4 regions of the Streptomyces sp. NPDC006314 genome follow, and region 4 is predicted to be linked to each of the others. Evidence: riboswitches for the same ligand, from Rfam matches in the RefSeq annotation. Region 4 holds a riboswitch; each other region holds the start of a gene.
What was found. A riboswitch is a leader RNA that binds a small molecule or an ion and turns the genes downstream of it on or off. The one in region 4 is predicted to bind cyclic di-AMP.
Positions count from the first base shown of each region.

Region 1: another riboswitch for cyclic di-AMP. It lies ahead of ABZ079_RS02115 (C40 family peptidase); the one in region 4 lies ahead of ABZ079_RS05680 (M23 family metallopeptidase).
Region 2: another riboswitch for cyclic di-AMP. It lies ahead of ABZ079_RS14430 (LysM peptidoglycan-binding domain-containing M23 family metallopeptidase); the one in region 4 lies ahead of ABZ079_RS05680 (M23 family metallopeptidase).
Region 3: another riboswitch for cyclic di-AMP. It lies ahead of ABZ079_RS20445 (transglycosylase SLT domain-containing protein); the one in region 4 lies ahead of ABZ079_RS05680 (M23 family metallopeptidase).

Region 1 is NZ_JBEXRL010000001.1:469,458-474,521, reverse strand. It holds gene ABZ079_RS02125 (NlpC/P60 family protein) at 1-47, opposite strand, end outside; gene ABZ079_RS02120 (hypothetical protein) at 488-841, shown strand; gene ABZ079_RS02115 (C40 family peptidase) at 1,734-2,717, opposite strand; cyclic di-AMP (ydaO/yuaA leader) riboswitch at 2,725-2,896, opposite strand; gene pcrA (DNA helicase PcrA) at 3,181-5,064, shown strand, end outside.
Region 2 is NZ_JBEXRL010000006.1:418,576-423,639, forward strand. It holds gene ABZ079_RS14430 (LysM peptidoglycan-binding domain-containing M23 family metallopeptidase) at 244-1,143, opposite strand; cyclic di-AMP (ydaO/yuaA leader) riboswitch at 1,148-1,311, opposite strand; gene ABZ079_RS14435 (alpha-galactosidase) at 1,613-3,685, opposite strand; gene ABZ079_RS14440 (tyrosine-protein phosphatase) at 3,856-4,653, shown strand; gene ABZ079_RS14445 (DUF6126 family protein) at 5,006-5,064, opposite strand, start outside.
Region 3 is NZ_JBEXRL010000010.1:185,793-190,856, reverse strand. It holds gene ABZ079_RS20460 (ATP-grasp domain-containing protein) at 1-443, shown strand, start outside; gene ABZ079_RS20455 (FAD-dependent oxidoreductase) at 489-1,691, shown strand; gene ABZ079_RS20450 (HAD family hydrolase) at 1,887-2,699, shown strand; gene ABZ079_RS20445 (transglycosylase SLT domain-containing protein) at 2,805-3,290, opposite strand; cyclic di-AMP (ydaO/yuaA leader) riboswitch at 3,294-3,475, opposite strand; gene ABZ079_RS20440 (polyprenyl synthetase family protein) at 4,180-5,064, shown strand, end outside.
Region 4 is NZ_JBEXRL010000003.1:19,795-24,858, forward strand. It holds gene ABZ079_RS05675 (aldo/keto reductase) at 1-712, opposite strand, end outside; gene ABZ079_RS05680 (M23 family metallopeptidase) at 806-1,837, opposite strand; cyclic di-AMP (ydaO/yuaA leader) riboswitch at 1,845-2,013, opposite strand; gene ABZ079_RS05685 (PP2C family protein-serine/threonine phosphatase) at 2,247-3,431, opposite strand; tRNA gene ABZ079_RS05690 (tRNA-Met) at 3,612-3,685, opposite strand; gene ABZ079_RS05695 (dihydrofolate reductase family protein) at 3,774-4,907, opposite strand; gene ABZ079_RS05700 (MarR family transcriptional regulator) at 4,984-5,064, shown strand, end outside.

The DNA.
Region 1 (5,064 bases), on a different contig from region 4:
GTATGGCCGCTGAGCGGGCGTTGCCGGGGCTTGCGGTGCGCTGCCACCTGGACCGTCACGTCCTTTCGTAGGACTCGTGCGAGCGAGCGGTCGATGTGCCCGGCGGAGGCCCGCACGAGGGGAGCGGGCCACCGCCGGGCCTTTCTCGGCGGAGGTGGCCGACTGCCGCCCCTGGCCGGGGCGGCGGTGGGGAGCCGGTCACCTGGGGGAGGACGCTAGGCCGGTCTGTGACGACTCGGTAACGCGGAGTCCGGAACTGGCTACGACAGACCGTCTTGTGACCGTGTGTGACCGCGTTGCCCGGGTGGAGCCGTCGTCTTCACGCAGCGCGGTGACCGAAGCCTGGAAAATGGGACTGGCGGGAGGCGTGGGGTGGTATGGGACGCATATATGCAAGAGCCCAGGCTTCAGGGGCGGACCCGGTGGGACGCCGGTCGGCGGGCCCGGTCGCAGAAGCCGCAGATGCCCCTCGTTAGGCTCCGGCTCCATGGACCTACTCATCCATCTCTTCGTCGGCCTGCACATCGTCGGCATCGCCGCGCTGCTCGGCGGTTTCCTCACCCAGGTGAAGGCGATGGGCCAGGGCACGGCCCGGTTCGTCCCCGGCATGCTGCACGGCGCCCTGACCATGCTGGTCACCGGCGTGGCCCTGGTCGGCCTCGATCAGGCCGGCGATCACCATGTCAACACCCTCAAGATCGGCGTGAAGCTGGCCCTGCTGATCGTGATCCTCGGACTCGTCTACGTGAAGCGTGACGAGGAGCGGGCCGACAAGGGGCTCTTCGGCCTGGTCGGCCTGCTGACCACGGGGAACATCTTCATCGCCGTCCTGTGGACCTGACGGGCGGGCGATGTCGTCGCCGGCGCGGGCCGCGAGCACCGCACCGGCGGCGACCGCGAGCCACGCCCGGGACCGCCGTGAACCGGGCGCGGGTCAGGGTGGAGGCGTGTCGCCCACCGCTGTCGTAGCCCGGCCGCCGGCAGCACGGGGTACCAGGCCAGGTCCAGGACGAGCGGCGCGACCGTCACAGTGCGCAGCACGCCGCGATCGTCGTCGTCCCACAGGTACAGGCGCCCGCTGCCGGCGGCGAGCAGCGTCGCCCCGGCCGGCGCCGACACCCCGAGTGCCCCGCCCGCGATCCAGTGGTCCTCCGGCGCCCTCCAGCAGTCGCCGCGGGTCGAAGTGGGCCAGGGCGAGGACGCAGAGCACCAGGCCCGGCCGGAACGGCACAGGAACCCCGCTCCCGGCATGCGCCGCTTCCAGCGCCGTACGACGAGGACGAACGGCACCGGCCAGAGCAGCGCCGCGAGCGCGGACAGGGCCTCGGCCAAGGTCTGCCGGCCCGGCGTCGGGAGCCGGGTGCCCCGCCGCGGTCGTCACGGCGACGGTGGTCAGCGCCCCCGGACTCTCCGCCCCGGCCATCGATCGCCGCCGTTCGCCGGACATCCGCAGGACGGAGCCGGCCCAGCGCCACGCATCGACGCCGGCCCTCACCCCGCAGGCACCACCCGGGAGACCGTCTCGTCGCCGGCCGGACGCAGGCCCACCGGCAGGATGCCGCTCGCCGCCAGGGCGGCCCCGGCCGCGGGAGGCCGCCCCCCCCACGCACGCAGACCCGAGAGCCGGGTATGCGCCCGATGCAAGGCGGCCGCGCGCATCCCGCCGGGCAGGGCACACGCGCGTGGAGCGCAGAAACGCCGGTGCGGCGCGGGTGGAGCCCGAACGAGAACGGTCAGCCCGGCCGCACCACGCTGCGGATGATCGATTCGCCACCGCGGTCGACGGACTCCTCGCGGACATACCCGCCCGGCTCCGGGGCGTGGATCATCATCCCGTTGCCCGTGCAGAGGCCGACATGACTGCTGTCGTCGTGGAAGAAGACCAGGTCACCGGCGCGCGCGTCGGAGAGGGGGACCGGGGTGCCCGTGGCGGCCTGGTCCTGGGCGGTACGCGGGAGGGTGACGCCGGCGGCCTTCCACGCGGCCTGGGTGAGGCCGGAGCAGTCGTAGGAGCCGGGTCCGCTGGCACCGCTCACGTACGGCTTGCCGATCTGGGCCCGGGCGAAGGCGATCGCCTTCTCGGCCTTGGTGGCCTGCCCCGAGCCCGGGGACCCGTGCACCCGCGGACCGGGCAGGTGCCGTCGGCCGAGCGCGGCGGGCCGCTGGCCCTCCTGGGCCGTGAGCCGGGACAGCAGCTCCTGGGCGGTGGCGAGCTTGTGCTGGACGGCGGCCTTCGCGGCCTTCACGTCGTAGCGCGAGGCGGCCGGCGTCTCCGGGCTCCTGGTGGCCTTGCCCCGCTCGGCCGCGCCCTTCACACGCGAGGCCAGCCGGTTCATCACCCTGCTCTGCGCGAAGTGGTCCTGCGGGTACTCCGCGAGGAGGGAGGCGGCCGTGTCCGGGGCGGCCGCGAACGGCATCCGCCCCTCCCTGGCCTTGGCGAGCCGGCTCGCGCGCCGGGCACCCTCCTGACGCGGATCCTCGGCATGCGCCCGCTGCCCGGCCACCGGTTCCTCCTCCGGTGCGGAGTCGGCCCGGCGGTAGAACTCGTCGATCTTCTTCTCGATCTCCTCCAGGCTCGGCCTGCCGTCGTCGGCGGGGGCGGCCTCGGCCGTCTGGGACAGGACGGCCACGGAAGTGAAGGCAGCGGTGGCGAGGGCGGGGCCGCGCAGGCCCGTTCCACGGGTGCCGGCGGGGCGCGGCTTGCGGTGCGACGCCAAGGGAGGCGACTCCTTCCAACGTGCCGCCTACCGGGTTAGCTGTCGGGTTCGGGCGGGTGCTTCGGAAGGGTTGCCCTACGGCGTCGTCCCGGGCGGGAGTCGGCCGATTCACCCCAGGATCGGTGGGTCCCCGGCTCCGGGCACCGTGCGGGGCGCGCCGGACTCGGCGGAGGCCGCGCGGCCCGGCGACGTTCGCCGGAGAGTGGTCGTGCGGCCTGACGGCAACCTAGCCAACTCGTGTGTCTCCTGTGAAGGTTGGTGTGCGGTATGTCCGATACATTTCCGTGACCCGAGGCCGGGTTCACGTGGACGTGACCAGGCGCTTCCGCAGCGTGAGGGGGAATCGGGGCCGGTGAGGCGGGGGCCGGCCGCCCGGCGGCATCCGGCAGCGGGCTCGCTCGCGGGGGCCGTGTTCCGGGGACGGGGATCGGTTGTCGGTGGGGAGCCCTAGACTCGGAGAGCGATGAGCAGCCTCTTTGACGACAGCTTCCTGGCGGACCTCCAGGCCCCTCGCGGGCGCGAGGAGGAGCCCCCGCCGCCGCCCGAGGACGATCACGTTCCGGAGTCGCTTCCGGACGATCTGTTCGGCGGGAAGTTCGACGTGCCGCCGGACCGGGACGCCTACTACCGCGACGGCGCCCCCCGCCCGCCGATCGACGCGGCGGCACTCCTGGAGGGGCTGAACGAGAACCAGCGCGCCGCGGTCGTGCACGCCGGCTCCCCGTTGCTCATCGTCGCCGGCGCCGGCTCAGGCAAGACGCGCGTGCTCACCCACCGCATCGCCCACCTGCTCGCCGAGCGGAACGTACACCCGGGCCAGATCCTCGCGATCACCTTCACCAACAAGGCCGCGGGCGAGATGAAGGAGCGCGTCGAGCAGCTCGTCGGCCCGCGCGCGAACGCGATGTGGGTGATGACCTTCCACAGCGCGTGCGTCCGGATCCTCAGGCGCGAGTCGAAGAAGCTCGGCTTCACCTCCTCCTTCTCGATCTACGACGCCGCCGACAGCAAGCGCCTGATGGCCCTGGTCTGCCGCGACCTGGACCTCGACCCCAAGCGCTTCCCGCCCAAGTCCTTCAGCGCCAAGATCAGCAACCTGAAGAACGAGCTGATCGACGAGGAGGACTTCGCCGCCCAGGCAACCGACGGCTTCGAGAAGACCCTCGCCCAGGCCTACGCGCTGTACCAGTCGCGGCTGCGCGAGGCGAACGCGCTCGACTTCGACGACCTGATCATGACGACGGTCCACCTGCTGCGGGCCTTCCCGGACGTCGCCGAGCACTACCGCCGCCGCTTCCGGCACGTCCTGGTCGACGAGTACCAGGACACCAACCACGCCCAGTACGCGCTGGTCCGCGAACTGGTCGGCACGGGCGAGCGCGCCGACGACGACGTCGACACCCCGCCCGGCGAGGACGACCTCCAGCCCGCCGAACTGTGCGTGGTGGGCGACGCGGACCAGTCGATCTACGCCTTCCGCGGCGCGACGATCCGCAACATCCTCCAGTTCGAGGAGGACTACCCGAACGCGACGACGATCCTGCTGGAGCAGAACTACCGCTCCACGCAGACCATCCTGTCCGCCGCCAACGCGGTCATCGAGCGCAACGAATCCCGCCGCCCGAAGAACCTGTGGACCAACGCCGGCCACGGCGCCCGGATCACCGGATACGTCGCCGACACCGAGCACGACGAGGCCCAGTTCGTCGCCGACGAGATAGACCGTCTCACGGACGCGCGCGAGGCGAAGGCCGGGGACGTCGCCGTCTTCTACCGCACCAACGCCCAGTCCCGTGTCTTCGAAGAGGTCTTCATCCGCGTCGGCCTGCCCTACAAGGTCGTCGGCGGAGTCCGCTTCTACGAACGCAAGGAGGTCCGAGACGTCCTCGCCTACCTGCGTGTCCTCTCCAACCCCGAGGACTCGGTGCCGCTGCGCCGCATCCTCAATGTGCCCAAGCGGGGCATCGGCGAGCGTGCGGAGGCGATGATCGACGCCCTCTCCCAGCGGGAGAAGATCAGTTTCTCGCAGGCGCTCAAGCGCGTCGACGAGGCGTACGGGATGGCCGCGCGCTCCACCAACGCGGTCAAGCGGTTCAACGCGCTGATGGAGGAACTGCGTACGATCGTCGAGTCCGGCGCGGGACCGGCGACCGTCCTGGAAGCGGTGCTCGAACGCACCGGCTATCTGGCCGAGTTGCAGGCCTCGACCGACCCGCAGGACGAGACCCGTATCGAGAACCTCCAGGAACTCGCGGCCGTGGCTCTGGAGTTCGAGCAGGAGCGCGGCGAGGGTGAGCGGGGGACGCTCGCCGAATTCCTGGAACAGGTCGCCCTGGTCGCCGACTCC
Region 2 (5,064 bases), on a different contig from region 4:
CACACCCGGAAGCCGGTGGCACTGAAGTGGATCCGCACGATCCGGAAAGCGAAGTACCCACCGGCCGGTTCGGGACGAGCAGGGGCTCCGCGCGGATCGCCTCCCCTGTCGACACTCCGGGCGGGACCGCCACATGGCCGCAGGGAGCCGGACCATGCCCGGACACACCGAAGGCCGGACCCGGGGATCGTGGGTCCGGCCTTCGGAGGCGTGTCAGGCGGGGAATGCCGGGCGGGGCGGTCCTCAGCCGACGGCCACGCCGTGCTGGCGGAGGTAACCGAGCGGGTCGATGTCGGAGCCGTAGTCCGGCGTGGTGCGGATCTCGAAGTGCAGGTGCGGGCCGGTCACGTTGCCGGTGGCGCCGGACAGGCCGATCTGCTGGCCCGCGGTCACGGTCTGGCCGGCCGAGACGGAGAGCTGCGAGAGGTGGGCGTACTGGGCGTAGTAGCCGTCGTTGAGCTTGATGACGACCTGGTTGCCGTAGGCGCCGCCCCAGCCGGCGGAGACGACCGTGCCCGCGGCGACGGCCTTGAGGGAGGTACCGGTCGGGACGACGAAGTCGACCCCGGTGTGGTGGCCGCTGGACCACATGCTGCCGGCCACGTGGTAGCCGGTGCCGATGGTTGCGCCGGTCACCGGGAGGGTGAAGCCGGTGGCGGTGGCCGTGGAACCGGAGGACTTGGCCGCCGGGGCCGCCTGCGCCGGGGAGGGCTTCGAGGCCGCCGGCGCCTGCTGCGGGGCGGACTCGGCGCGGGTCTGCGCGGCCTTCTTGCCGAGCGTGAGTTCCAGGCCCGGGCGGATCAGCGCCGGGTCGGCACCGATGGCCTGCCGGTTGTCGTCGTAGAGCTGGTGCCAGCCGCCGCTGACGTGCTGCTGGTCGGCGATCGCCGAGAGGCAGTCGCCGGACTTCACCGTGTAGGTGCGCACAGCGGAATCCGGTTGCGCGGCCGCCTTCTTCACCGTGGCGGGAAGGGACTGCACGGTCTTTCCGGAAACTGACTGCGCGGGGGTGGCGGCGTGCGCTCCGGTGGCCCCGATGAGCGGGAGGGCCAGCGCGGCGCCGCCGGTTCCGGCGACGGCGAGGGAGCGGGAGCGGGAAAAACGCGGGGTCTTGGGACGTCGGTGCTTACCCTTAGCGGGCATGGCGCATTCCTCTCCGACGCCTGCGAGGTCAGCTGTCGGGTTCGGGCTGGAGCTGCCCGGCCGCGTTGGATCGCGACTTCACCCCTAGCCTGTCGCGGAGACCGGACAGGCAGTCGTACCTGGTGGGTCCCCCGCTCCTGCCGAACGCGGGTCAAGTGTGTGGGGACTCCGGGCGGCGGCAGGATTCGGCGTTCCGTCCGGATTGGTGGCGAACGTAGGCGAGCGAGACCTACGGAAACAAGCAGCCGGTCCCCGCCGTTCGCGTTTCCGGAGACCGAAGGCGGACCGGCCCGGTCACCCTGCGTGAATTCCCGCCCTCTGCGCCCTTCATTTTCCCTTCACTTCTTGAGAATTACGTGGACATGACGTGCGACGCTCGGTCACCGATATGACCCTCCTCACGCGTCACCCACCACCGGCCCTTACAAGGCGGCGAGTTGTAACGAAGCCGCCAATTCGGGCAGAAGGCTCAGATGCGGCACAGTCGGAGAACCGTCGCATCCAGGTCTCCCTTCAGGCCGGTGCGCAGCCCATGGTGCAGCAAGACGGCTCCTCGAAACACTTCGCCCGTTTCGCGGCATTCATACGATGCTGTCGGGTCGAGTCCACGCAACCGCACCGCCGGCACCGGTTCGCCGTAGCTCTGCGCCTGCAGCCAGGCGAGGACCACCGCCTCGTCCGCGAGGACGTACTGGACGGCGCTCAGGCCGCCCGCCGGGGGGCGCAGCCGGTACAGCTCGCCGCGCTGGACGACCGGGCGGATCTCCTTGTACAGCTCCACCCACCGCCGGGCCTCGGCCAGTTCCTCCTCGCTCCACTCCGTGAGGTCACCGCCGACACCGAGAACGCCGGCCATGGCGCTGACGAAGCGGAACCGCAGCGAGCTGACCCGGCCGTTGAGCTGTGTGTTCGGGCTGTCGGTGACCCAGGCGGCCATCACCCGGGCGGGGTGGATCTGGGTGAAGCCGTGCTGGATGGCGAGCCGGTCCAGCGGGTCGGTGTTGTCGGACGTCCACACCTGGTCGGTGCGGCTCATCATCCCGAGGTCGATCCGGCCGCCGCCCCCCGAACAGGACTCGAAGGCGACCCCGGGGTGCGCCGCGCGCAACCGGTCCAGCAGCGTGTACAAGGCCCGGACGTGGTCGGCCCACAGGCGCTGCGGGTACGGCTCACCGGGCCAGCCGGCGTCGGTGAAGCAGCGGTTGAAGTCCCACTTCACGTAGTCGATCGGGGCGTTGCTGAGCAGTGCGTCCAGCTGCCCCCACAGGTATTCCCGGACGTCCTCGCGGGCGAGGTTGAGGACGAGCTGGTTGCGCAGTTCCGTCCGCTTACGTCCCGATTGGTACTGGACCCAGTCGGGGTGGGCGCGGTACAGGTCGCTGTCCGGGTTGACCATCTCGGGTTCGACCCAGATGCCGAACCGCATGCCGAGGCCGTGCACCCGGTCGGCGAGAGGCTTGAGGCCGTGCGGGAAGCGGTCGGGGTTCGGAGTCCAGTCGCCGAGCCCGGCGCGGTCACTGGTACGGGCGCCGAACCAGCCGTCGTCCACCACGAACAGCTCGACGCCGATCTCGGCGGCACGGCGGGCGAGGGCGGCCTGCTGCTCCTCGGAGATGTGGAAGTTCGTCGCCTCCCAGGAGTTGAAGAGGACGGGCCGGTCCTGCTCCGCGTCCGGGATGACGTACGCGCGCTGATAGGCGTGCCAGACACGGCTCGCGCCCCCGAAGCCGCCGTCGCTCCACAACCCCGCGAAGACGGGGGTGGTGTACGACTCCCCCGGCTGCAGGAGCAGCAGGCCGGAGTCGTCGTAGCCGGCGCCGCCGGTGATCTGTACCCGGGCGTCCGGGAGTTGGGCGACGGCGATGCGCCAGGAGCCGGACCAGCCGAGCGCGCAGCCGTAGACCTCGCCGCGCTCCTCGGTGGCGTCGGTGTCGAGCGCGACCCAGGGCAGGTGCTGGTGGCCGGTGTGGCCGCGGCGGCTGCCGATGACCTTCTCACCGTAGGTGAGGGGGGCGGTGGTGAGCCGGGACTCGGCGGCCCATCGGCCGTGCAGCTGGGACAGCCGCCAGCCCTCGCGGTCGGGCAGGGTCCAGGTGGCGGCGTCGGCCCGCAGCAGCTCCACGAGCGCGTGACCGCCGTTGCCGAGGGTCACCCAGCGCTCCACGACGTCCCCGCGCGTCCGGTAGTGGAGGGTGATCGCCAGCCCGTCGTCCTCGAAGCGCAGCCGCAGCTCGTCGCCCTCCGCCTCGTACGCCTGGAAAGCCCACTCCGTGCCGCGGCGCTCGACCGTTCGCACGGACAGGGCGGGGCGGACGAAGCGGGGGCCGCCCTCGACGGGGTACTCCTCGCGGCCGTCGAGCGGGGATTCGAAGGGCCAGTAGCCGGGCAGGGGGCTCACCGCCAGCGCCTCGGCGTCCGCGAGCGCGATCCGCGGGCCCCAGTGGAGGTGGAGCAGCTCGTCCGCCTCGGTGAGATGCAGGGCATAACTGCTGGTGGGCCCCGACAGGAGCCAGGTACGACCGTCTTCGGCGATGTCCACCATCGAGACCTCACAGCTGTCAACAGATCCGCTCAATTGCGAACATCATCAGCTGTGCGGCCCCAGGTGACAATGCCTGTGGACAACTCATTGCCCGAGGAAAGCAATGTCGTATGGTCGACGGAGCGCCCGTCGACGAGCCGCGCCGGCGGGGCCGACCGGGAGGAGCCCCCGTGACGCAGCAGGTCCCGTCGACCGAGCCGGAGCTGGCCGGAGTGCGCAATTTCCGTGACGTAGGCGGACTGCCGACCGTGGACGGACGGCGGGTGCGGCACGGTGTGCTGTACCGCAGCGGGCACCTCGCGCACGCGACCGAGGAGGACGCGGCCTTCCTCTCCTCCCTGGGCCTGCACACGATCTTCGACTTCCGTAACGCGGCCGACCAGAGGCTGGAGGGACCCGACGTCGAGCTGGCCGGCGTGCGCAATGTGAACCTGCCGCTGAGCGACCCGGCGGACGGCGCCGAGTTCTGGAAGATGGTCCGCGACGGCGACCTCGAGCAGTTGCGCGCGATCCTGGACGACGGCAAGGGGGCGGCCCGGATGATCGCCTCGTACCGGACGATCGTCAAGGAGCGCACCGCCGAGCACTCCCGGGTGCTGCACGCGCTCGCCGAGGACAGCGTGCCCGCGCTGATGCACTGCGCGGCCGGCAAGGACCGCGCGGGCATCTCCATAGCCGTCACGCTGCTCGCCCTGGGGGTGGAGCGCGACGCCATCGTCGCCGACTACCTGGAGTCCAACGCCAAGCACCGCCGCTACCGGATCCGGCGCAACGGCAGCGCGGACACCGCGTACATCCCCGAGGTGATGGAGCTGCTCAGCCCGCTCTTCGACGCCCGGGCCGAATACCTCGAGGCGGCCTTCCACAGCATCGAGGAGACCTGGGGCGGAGCCGACGCCTACCTGGAACAGGGCCTCGGCCTCGCCACCGAGACCCGCGAGCGGCTGCGCGAGCGCCTGCTGGACTGACCGGACGCGAGTCCGCGGATTGCCCGGATGCGCGGATTGCCCGGATGCGCGGGCGCGTAGGTCCACAGGGCCGGGGGGCAAAGGCCGTCCGTGGGGTCGGCCTACGCTGCCCGCATGTGGAAGGAGATCGCAAGCACGAGGACGACGGCCGGCGGTGGGTCGAGCGCGATCTTCGAGACTACCTCGGCCGGCCCGCGGGGACGACTGGTACCGGTAACCGTCGTGAGCAGAACGAGCGGGGCTGCCACCGACAGGAGGGCAGGAGCCCGCCGGGCACCGTAGGGTCACCGGTCCGTGGAGCGAGTTCCGCCCAGCGCTACGCGGGCCCGTGATTCCGCGCCGCCTCGCCGGGTCAGCCCTTGGCGCCCACCGCGAACAACAGGTAGAGGAACGCGGCCAGGACATGGCCGA
Region 3 (5,064 bases), on a different contig from region 4:
GTTTCATCAAGCAGATCGGCTTCAGCGGCATCATCGACCTCGACCTGCGCTTCGACCGGCGCGACGGACAGTACAAGCTCCTCGACTTCAACCCGCGCATGGGCGCCCAGTTCCGGCTCTTCGAGAACGAGTCGGGTGTGGACGTGGTCCGTGCGATGCACCTGGATCTGACCGGCCGCGCCGTTCCCGAGGGGGAACAGCGCACCGGTCACCGCTACATCGTGGAGAACATCGACCTTCCCGCCCTCCTCGCCTACCGCCGCAGCGGCTACACGACGCCGCACGCGCCGGCGAAGGCGAGCGGGACGGAGCTGGCCTGGCTCGCGGGTGACGACCCGCTGCCGTTCCTCACGATGCTCGCCCGCTTCGTGCGCCCGGGCGCGAAGCACCTCTATCAGCTGTGGCGGACCAACCACCGCGGCAACGGCACATCCACGAAGTAGGCAAGGCCACGAAGGTGGCGCACCGTGTCTCTGGGGAGGGACTTCGTGATTCGACCGGTTGCAGTCGTCGGGGCCGGGCCGTTCGGCCTGTCCACCGCCGCCCATCTGCGGGCGCGCGGCATCCCCGTCCGCGTCTTCGGTGACCCCATGGTCAGCTGGCGCGACCACATGCCCGAGGGCATGCTTCTGAAGTCGACCCCCGTCGCCTCGAACCTCGACTGCCCGCAGCCCGGCCACACCCTCGCCGACTACTGCGACGCGGCCGGCATCCGCCGCCTGGTCACCGACGAGGACATCATCCCGGTGGAGACGTTCATCGCCTACGGCGAGTGGTTCCAGCAGAAGCTCGTCCCCGACCTGGAGCGGGTGCGTGTCGTCTCCGTCGACCGTGACAAGAGCGGCGGCTTCGAACTCAAGCTGGACTCGGGTGAGTCGTTCACCGCGCGCGCGGTCGTCGTCGCCACCGGTCTGTCCGGCCTGGCCCATCTCCCGGCGGAGTTGGCCGAAGCGGCGGCCGACGGTCCCGCTCCGACGGGCCCGGTCTCGCACAGCGCCCAGCACCACGACCTCGGCCGGTTCGCCGGCAAGGAGCTGATCGTGATCGGCGCGGGCCAGTCCGCGCTGGAGACGGCGGCGCTCGCGGCCGAGGCGGGCGCCCGGGTGCGGGTGGTCGCGCGCGGGCGCGGCCGGGTCGCCTTCGGCGCCCCGCCCTGGGACCAGCCCAGGTTCCGCCCCGAGTCCCCGTTCGGCCGTGCCTGGTCGCTGTGGGCGCTCAGCCGCTACCCGCACCCTTACCGCTACCTGCCCGAGACCACCCGTCACTACCTGGTCCGCCGGGTCCTCGGTCCGCTCGGCGCCTGGTGGCTGCGCGAGCGCTTCGAGAGCAGCGTGCAGGTCCAGGAGATCGAGCGGCTCGTGGCCGCCGAGGCCCCGGACGGCAGCCCCGTCCTCACCGTCCGCTCCCTCGGCGGCCGGACCGGGCGGATCACCGCCGACCACGTCATCGCCGCCACCGGCTACCGCGTCGACATCGCGGCGATGGACTTCCTCGGCCACGGGCTGCGCACCCGGCTCGCGGTGAGCCGCGGCACCCCGAAGCTCGGCCCCGGCTACGTCTCCTCCGAACCCGGCCTGTACTTCACCGGTCTCCCGGCGGCGTCCTCGTACGGCCCGGTGATGCGCTTCGTCTGCGGCACGGAGTTCGCCTCCCCCCGCCTGACGAAACACCTGGCCGCGGCCCACGGCTGACTTCTTCGCGGGGAGGCCGACCACTACGGCGAGAAGCAGTCGTCCGCGCCGGCTCTCCCCGTCTCGCTCACCGACACCTCCCTCCGCAGCACCTCCACCATCAAAGGGGCGGCAGGCACCACTGGGGGCCGAGCAGCACGTAGTGCGGGGAAAGGACGATGAGTCGGCCGGGCGCGGTGTCCGTATTCTCTGATCATGGCACCCTCCCCCGCGTATGCACTGATCGCCACCGACCTGGACGGGACGCTGCTGCGCGGCGACGACACCGTCTCCGACCGGTCGCTGGCCGCGCTCGCGCGGGTGGCGCGGGCGGGTGCCCGGCACCTGGTGGTGACGGGCCGACCGGCCCCGCGGGTGCGGCCCCTGCTGGCCGACCTGGGCTGCACGGGGCTCGCGGTGTGCGGACAGGGCGCTCAGGTCTACGACGCCGCCGCCGACCGCCTGCTGTGGTCGGTCCGGCTGGACCGGGAACTGGCCGAGACCGCGCTCGGCAAGATCGAGGCAGAGGTGGGACAGGTCCACGCGGCCGTCGACCAGGACGGCGTGGACGGGCTTACGCTCATCGAACCCGGGTACCTGATGCCGCACCCGACCCTGCCCGCGGTACGGGTCGGCCGACGCGACGACCTGTGGTGCGAGCCCATCAGCAAGGTGCTGCTGCGTCACGCCGACCTGTCCGACGACGAGTTGGCGGCCGTCGCGCGCGCGGTGGTGGGCTCGCTGGCGACCGTCACCATGTCGGGGCCGGGGACCGTGGAGCTGCAGCCGTGCGGGGTGACCAAGGCGACCGGGCTGGCGCTGGCCGCCGAGCGGCTCGGGATCCGCCCCGAACAGGCCCTGGCCTTCGGGGACATGCCGAACGACATCCCGATGTTCGACTGGGCCGGACGCGGGGTCGCCATGGCCGACGCGCATCCCGAACTCAAGGCGGTGGCCGACGAGATCACCTTGTCGAACGAGGACGACGGCATCGCCGTCGTCCTCGAAAGACTCTTCCCGACCGACTGACCGGGATTTCAGTACGCCGCCGTCGGCCCGGGGCCGGTGCGCGCCGGTCCGTCAGGTGCCGGAGCGCACCGGTCCGCCGAGTGTCAGGCGCCGGCCCGCCGTGGGTCAGTACGCGCCGAACACGTTGTCGATCGACCCGTACCGCGCGGCCGCGTAGTTGCAGGCGGCGGTGATGTTGGCGACCGGGTCGTAGATGTTGAACGACGTTCCGGCCACGTGGTAGGCGTTGAAGGTCGGGTCGATGACCTGGAGCAGGCCCTTGGACGGGATGCCCTTGGCCGCGTTGGAGTCCCAGAGGTTGATGGCCATCGGGTTGCCCGACGACTCCCGGATGATGTTGCGGTAGATGCCGTTGTAGGTACCGGGGATGCGCTTCTCGGCCATGATCGCGAGCGACTCGCGGATCCAGCCGTCGAGGTTGTTCGGGTATCCGGCGGTGGTGGTGGCCGCGGTGGTCGTGGTGCCGGCCGCGGAGGCGCTGGTCGCGCCGATGAGCGGCAGCGCGAGGACGGCGGCGCCGGTGCCGACGGCGGCGAGGGCGCGGACGATGCGGTTGTTCCGGGTGCGGCGGTACTGAGTGGCAGCAGGCATGGGGAAGTTCCTCTCCGTCGCCTGCGAGGTGAGCTGTCGGGTTCGGGCGGGGAGGTGCCCGGCCGCGCCCCGAAGGAGGCACGGCTTCACCCCTAGCCGTTCCGGTGCGGCACGTGCCGTCCGGTCCAGCGGCTTACCTGGGTCCCCCGCTCCTGCCGTACGAATGAGTTCGTCGATGGGTTACGCGGGCGGCGGCAGGATTCGGCGTTCCGCCCGACGGCCCGGAACGTATGCGAGAGCACATGTCGGGAACAAGTACTGGATTCATACAACGCACTATTTGACCTTGATCTGTGCCGTATGAGGCACTTGATCCTTTGCGGTCGCCAACTCTCAACTGGCCGATGCCGCAAGGGGAAAGCGGTCCATGGGCGGAGGGTGCGGCCCATGGCGGCGCGTGACCCAATTCACGAAATAGCAAAATGCAGTAAATCAGACATGGGGGATTCAGGTGATTCGCGCCTGAGTTCGGGTGGCGGTCGAGCCCGTGCCGCAGCGCCCCTCGTTCTCGTAGTGGTGGCGACCTGCGGAGGGGGCGGTGTGCGGAGGGAGGTGGGCCGTCTGGGCGGATTCGGGTGGATGGGGGTGTGATCATGTGCCCGTGGCGCCGGCCGGGGTGGCGATGGCGGGTTCCTCGGCTGTGGCGCGGGCGTTACTCCGCTCACCCCGCGGTTCGCGACAAAACGCGCAGGTTCGGATTAAGTCAGTGAATGTCTCTCCTTACCAGCTCATCGGAACCATATCGGTCACGACCCGATACCGCCCGGGCTGGACCGGTGGGCGCTATCGGTGATCGAAAGGGGACCGGATACGCTGACTTGAGTGATGGCAGCGACCTATCGACAAACCGTGTAATCGCCAGCAGACACCAGCAGACAGGAGACCCCTCGTGACCGTCGTCGGGCCGTTCGGGCTGAGCGTGCGGGACCAGGCTCTGGAAGCCGATGTCCAGGTCGGATTGGCGGCTGTCGAGGAAGGCTTGCTCGAGGCCACCAAGAGCGAGGTCCCGTTCATCACGGAGGCCGCACAGCACCTCGTGCGAGCCGGCGGGAAGCGGTTCCGGCCGCTGCTCGTGATGCTCGCGGCGCAGTTCGGCGACCCCTACGCGCCGGGCGTGGTGCCGTCGGCCGTGGTCGTGGAGCTGACCCACCTCGCCACCCTGTACCACGACGACGTCATGGACGAGGCGGCCGTGCGGCGTGGCGTGGACAGCGCCAACACCCGCTGGGGAAACTCCGTCGCGGTCCTCACCGGCGACTTCCTCTTCGCGCGCGCCTCCCAGATCCTCGCCGACCTGGGCCCCGAGGCGGTCCGGGTACAGGCCCTCGCCTTCGAACGGCTGGTCACGGGCCAGATCCTGGAGACCGCCGGCCCCTCGGACGGCCGTGACCCGGTCGAGCACTACCTGGACGTGCTCGGCGGCAAGACGGGCTCCCTGGTGGCGGTCTCGTGCCGGTTCGGCGCGATGATGTCCGGCGCCGACGACACGGTCGTCGACGTACTCACCCAGTACGGCGAACGGCTCGGGGTCGCCTTCCAGCTCGCGGACGACGTCCTGGACATCGCCTCCGACTCCCACGAGTCCGGCAAGACCCCGGGCACCGACCTGCGCGAAGGCATCCCCACCCTGCCCGTGCTCCGGCTGCGCGAGCGTGCCGCCCGGCTCGGGCTGCCCGAGGACATCGCGCTGTGCGAGCTGCTGGACTCCGACCTCAGCGACGACGCCCGGCACGCCGAGGCGCTGACCGCGCTGCGCGCGCACCCCGCGCTGGAG
Region 4 (5,064 bases):
TCGCGGCTCCGCCGGCGCGGGCGCTGTCGACGGTCGTACCGGGGCGGTACTTGCCGGTGAGGAAGCCCGAGGCGAGGGAGAAGTAGGGCATGGCGGCGAGGCCCTCGCGGGCGGCCAGGTCCTGCAGCGGGCCCTCGTAGGTGTCGCGGGAGACCAGGTTGTAGTGCGGCTGGAGGGCGACGTAGCGGGCCAGGCCCTCGCGGTCGGAGAAGTCCAGGGAGGCCTGGAGGCGTTCGGGGGTGATGTTGGAGGCGGCGATGTGCCGGACCTTGCCGGCCTTCACCAGCTCGTCCAGCGCGCCGATGATCTCCTCGACCGGCACCTCGGGCTTGTCGAAGTGGGTGTAGTAGAGGTCGATGTGGTCGGTGTCCAGGCGGCGCAGGGAGGCGTCGGCGGCTGCCTTGATGTTGGCGGCGGACAGGCCCTGGTACTCGGGGTGCTGGCTGACCTTGGTCGCGATGACGACGGAGTCGCGGTTGCCGCGGGCCCTGACCCATTTGCCGATGATCGTCTCGGACTCGCCGCCCTTGTTGCCCTCGAGCCAGGCCGAGTAGGAGTCGGCGGTGTCGACGAGATTACCGCCGGCGGCCGTGTAGGCGTCGAGCACGGCGAAGGAGGTCTTCTCGTCGGCGGTCCAGCCGAAGACGTTGCCGCCGAGGGAGAGCGGGAAGACCTCGAGGTCGGAGGAGCCGAGTGTGCGAAGAGAAGTCATGCTCTACGCCAACGCCGGCGGTGGATGATCTCATTCCGCCGCCGGCGCCGAGTTCCCGCCAAGGGTGCCTCACGGGCTCCCGGGGGACGGACGTCAGGGGTTGAGGCCCTTGTCCCGCAGCCACGCGGCCGGGTCGATGCCGGTGGGCTGGCCGCCCGGGTGGACCTCCAGGTGCAGGTGCGGGCCGGTGACGTTGCCGGTGGCGCCGACGCGGCCGATGACATCGCCGGTGGAGACCTTCTGGCCGACCGTGACGTTGATCGAGGACTGGTGGCAGAACCACAGCTCGGTGCCGTCGTCGAGGGTGAGGACCGTGCGGTACCCGTAGGAGCCGGCCCAGCCCGCCTGGGTGATCGTGCCGCTGTGGATGGCCTTGATGAGAGTGCCCGTGGGGGCGGCGAAGTCGAGGCCGGTGTGGTAGCCGGAGGACCACATGGAGCCGGCCTGGCCGAACGTCGAGGTGATCGTGTACGAGGACGTCGGCAGCGCGTACTGCTTGGCCAGCTCCGCCAGCCGCTTCTCCTCGGCGGCCTTCTCGGCGTCGGCCTCCGCCTTCTCCTTGGCGGCGGCGGCCTTGGCGGCGGCGTCCTTCTCCGCCTTGGCGGCAGCGTCCGCGGTCTGCTTCTCGGCGGCGGCGAGCGCGGCGACGGTGGCCTTGCTGTCGGCCTTGCTCTGCTGCTGCTCGGCCTGGGCCATGATCCGGTTGCGCAGGGTCTCGCCCGCGTCGCCGTTCTGCTCGGCGTCGGCGGTGGTCACGCCGACGTCGCTGAGCGCGGTGGTGGTGGCCGCGGGCGCCGCGGAGGAGTCGTCCTCGAAGAGCGAGCCGACGGAGGGCAGGTCCGGCAGGGAGATGGAGACCGGCGGCTTGCCGGTGTTGGCGCTGGCCATACCGCCCGCGCCGACCGCGGCCATCACGCCGACACCGAGGACGGTGGAGCTGCGGGCGAACCCGCCGCGCTGCTTGGCGACGCGGTGCCGGCCGCGGAGCGGGGCGATGGAGTCCTCGGTGGGGTTCCATTCCTCCCAGGGGCCCTCCTCGGCGCGGTAGGAACCGTAACCGAAGGTCTCGGTCCCGGCTTCCGCCGGTATGAACGGGGCTTCTGGGGCAGGCCGGTTGGACGCCACGCAGGCGTACTCCTTTCCTTCCTCCGCCTACCGGGTTAGCTGACGGGTTCGGAGCAGGAAGGTCTCCTACGCGCGTAAACCAGACGTGGACTCAGCGAGTTCACATCGGCGTTCGCGTGATTCACCCCAAGGTGGTGGTTCCCCGGTTCCCTCGCGGGATTCGGCGCGTGCGCACGGAGCCGTCTCTTGTGACGGCTGGGACGACCGCGCTGCGTTATCGAACGTTAATAGACGTGCCAGGCACTTTCCAAGCCGTTCGGCTTGATCGTTAACGTTTCCGGCCGTGGACTTACCCCACAGGACCACTGCAAATAGGGCGAGTTGGCGGGGCTCAGGAGTCACAGAGATTTTGGTGGTGACTCAGTTTGCCTACGGACTGCGGTCATTCGGTCACCAGGGGTGAGAGTGTTCATGGCTGCCGTACGGCCAGCAGCGCCATGTCGTCCGCCATACCGCCGCCGGTGTGCCGCCGCACCTCCTCGGCCAGCCGGTCCAGCAGCGCGCCGGGGTCGGGGAAGACGCGCCCGGCGAGCCGCCGTTCGGGTTCGTAGAACCGGCCGTGGGCGTCCCGGGCCTCGGAGAGACCGTCGGTGTGGAGCAGCAGGGTGGCCCCGCTCGGGAAGCCGGCCTCCAGCGTCCGGTCGGGCCACATGCCGAGGTCGCCCATGCCGAGCGGCAGCGCCGGCTCGTACGCGGTCAGGGTGCGCAGGGTGCCGTCGGCGTGCAGCAGCAGTGGCGGGGGATGGCCGCGGTTGACGACGCGTACGACGCCTTCGCCGTGCGGGAGTTCGGCGAGGACGGCGGTGGTGAACCCCTCCAGCGCGTCGATGCCGTCCCGCCGGGTGCCCTCGCGGGCCAGCGCCCGCTCCAGCCGCTCGGCGACCGCCTCCAGCGTGCTCTCCTGCTCGGCCGCCTCGCGGAACGCCCCGATCAGCACGGCGACGGCGGCGACCGCGCCCAAGCCCTTGCCGCGCACGTCCCCGACGACCAGCCGGACGCCGTACGGGCTGTCCTGCACCGCGTAGAGGTCGCCTCCGATGAACGCGTCCTGGCGTGCCGCCTCGTAGCAGGCGGCGATCTCGAAGCCGCCGATGCGCGCGGCGGGCTCGGGCAGGACGGCCCGCTGTGCGGCCTCGGCGATCTCCCGGGCGGAGGCGAGCCGCCGGTCGCCGCGGCGGACCACGCGGTTGATGGCGACGGCCAGCAGGGCGACCGTGGCCACGGTGACCACGTCCGTGACGGCGGCCACGGCCGGGTGGTCGCCGGCCTGGGCGTGCACGGCGTAGACGGAGGCGAGGGCCATGAGGCCGGTCAGGACGGTGGTGCGCAGTGAGGACAGGGGTGCGGCGATCAGCGGGGCGGCGGTGAGGAACGGGACGGCGGTGAAGTTCTCGGGGGTGAGCACGCCGTAGAGGACGCCGCCGGCGATGAGGAGGGCGGGCAGGGCGCGGGCCAGGGTGCGTGGGCTCGGGCGGCGGCGGGTCCTGCGCGCCGGTGCGGGCGCGTCACCGAGGCCCGGGTCGGGTACGGGGTCGCCGGGAAGCCGGCCGCCCGCCCTGGCGTACGCGTTCTCCTCGACCTCACCAGGGCGCACCGCTTGTCTCCCACGTGTCCGACGTATGTCCAGGTTTGCGGGGACGGGGGCGCGCGGCGACCGCTGTGGACCGACCGGATGACCGGCTGTGACGTATGCCACTGGGCGGAAGCCCCCGGACATCCGGGAAAACACTCAGGGCCGGAATCCATCTGATGGATTCCGGCCCTGAGTCTTCAGTAGCGGGGACAGGATTTGAACCTGCGACCTCTGGGTTATGAGCCCAGCGAGCTACCGAGCTGCTCCACCCCGCGCCGTTGTGTCTCTACTGTACGCCACGCGCAGGTCAGAATGCACATCGGTTTCCCGCGAGCCCTGCTCCTGCCGGTCCCGGGCCGGGTCTCAGCCCAGCAGATGGGCGTTCGGGGCCTTGGCGAGCGCCTCGAACTCCGGGAGTACGACGACCTCGGCTCCCCCGTCGAGCAACGCGCCCGTGCCGTCGGCCGCCGCGACGAAGGTGTCCGGCTCCCGCCAGGCGGTCACCACCCGGCGCACCCCGGCCCGCAGGATCAGCTCGGCGCAGGGCGCGGGGCGGGAGGCGCGGCGGGCGCAGGGCTCCAGGCTGCTGTAGACCGTGGCACCGGCCAGCCTCGGGTCGGCCCGGCCGGTCTTCGCCAGCGCGGCCTCCTCCGCGTGGACCACCGGGTCGAGGCCCTCCCGGGAGTGACCGCGGGCCAGTTCCGTGCCGTCGGCCGCGACCACGACCGCGCCGACGCTGAAGGCCGTCTCAGAGGGCGGACACTGGGCGGCGAGTTCGCAGGCGGTGCGCAGCCAGTGACGGTCGGCGGCGGTGGGGGCCGGGCCGGTGCCGGGGGCGGTGGGCTCGTAGCGCATGAGGACGACGTCCTCGATGCGGCGGGTCTCGACCAGGCGCAGCCGGCCGCCCTGGTAGGCCCCCGGGCCGAACAGGCGCGGGGCCGCCGGATCACCGACGAGCAGCGGGGCGAGGACCAGCTGGAGTTCGTCGGCGAGGCCCTGCTGGAGGAGCTGGCTGTGCACCCGGCCACCGCCCTCGACCATCAGGCGCCGGACGCCGCGTACGTCGTGCAGGTGCTCCAGCAGGGCCCGCCAGTCGAGGTCGGTGCCGAGCGGGACGACGTCGGCGGTGTCCCCGAGGAGGGCTGCGGCCCGTTCGGCGCCCTTGGCGGTCGTGTAGACGAGCTTCTCTCCGCCGGTGTGCCAGAAGTTGGCCTGGGGGTCGAGCTCGCCGGAGTCCGTGACGGTCACCTTCAGCGGGTACTCGGGTCTGCCCGCCGCCAGCCGGGCCGCGCGGCGCTCGGGGGAGTTGACCAGCAGGCGCGGGTTGTCGGCGCGGACCGTGCCGGCGCCGATGAGGATGGCGTCGACGGAGGCCCGTACGTCATCGACCCGGTCGAAGTCGGCCGGGCTGGACAGCAGGAGCCGCTCGGGTCCGGTGTCGTCCAGGAAGCCGTCGAGGGAGACGGCGGCGGACAGCAGCACGTACGGCAGGGGCATCGGCGCACTCCCTCGCGGTGGCCCGGGGGGCTCACCAAGTCTTGGTTCAAGTTTGAAACAAACTTACACTGGCAGCATGACGACCCGCTGGCTCACTCCCGAGGAGCAGCGCGCCTGGCGCGCCTACATCGCCGCCTCCCGGCTCCTGGAGGACGCG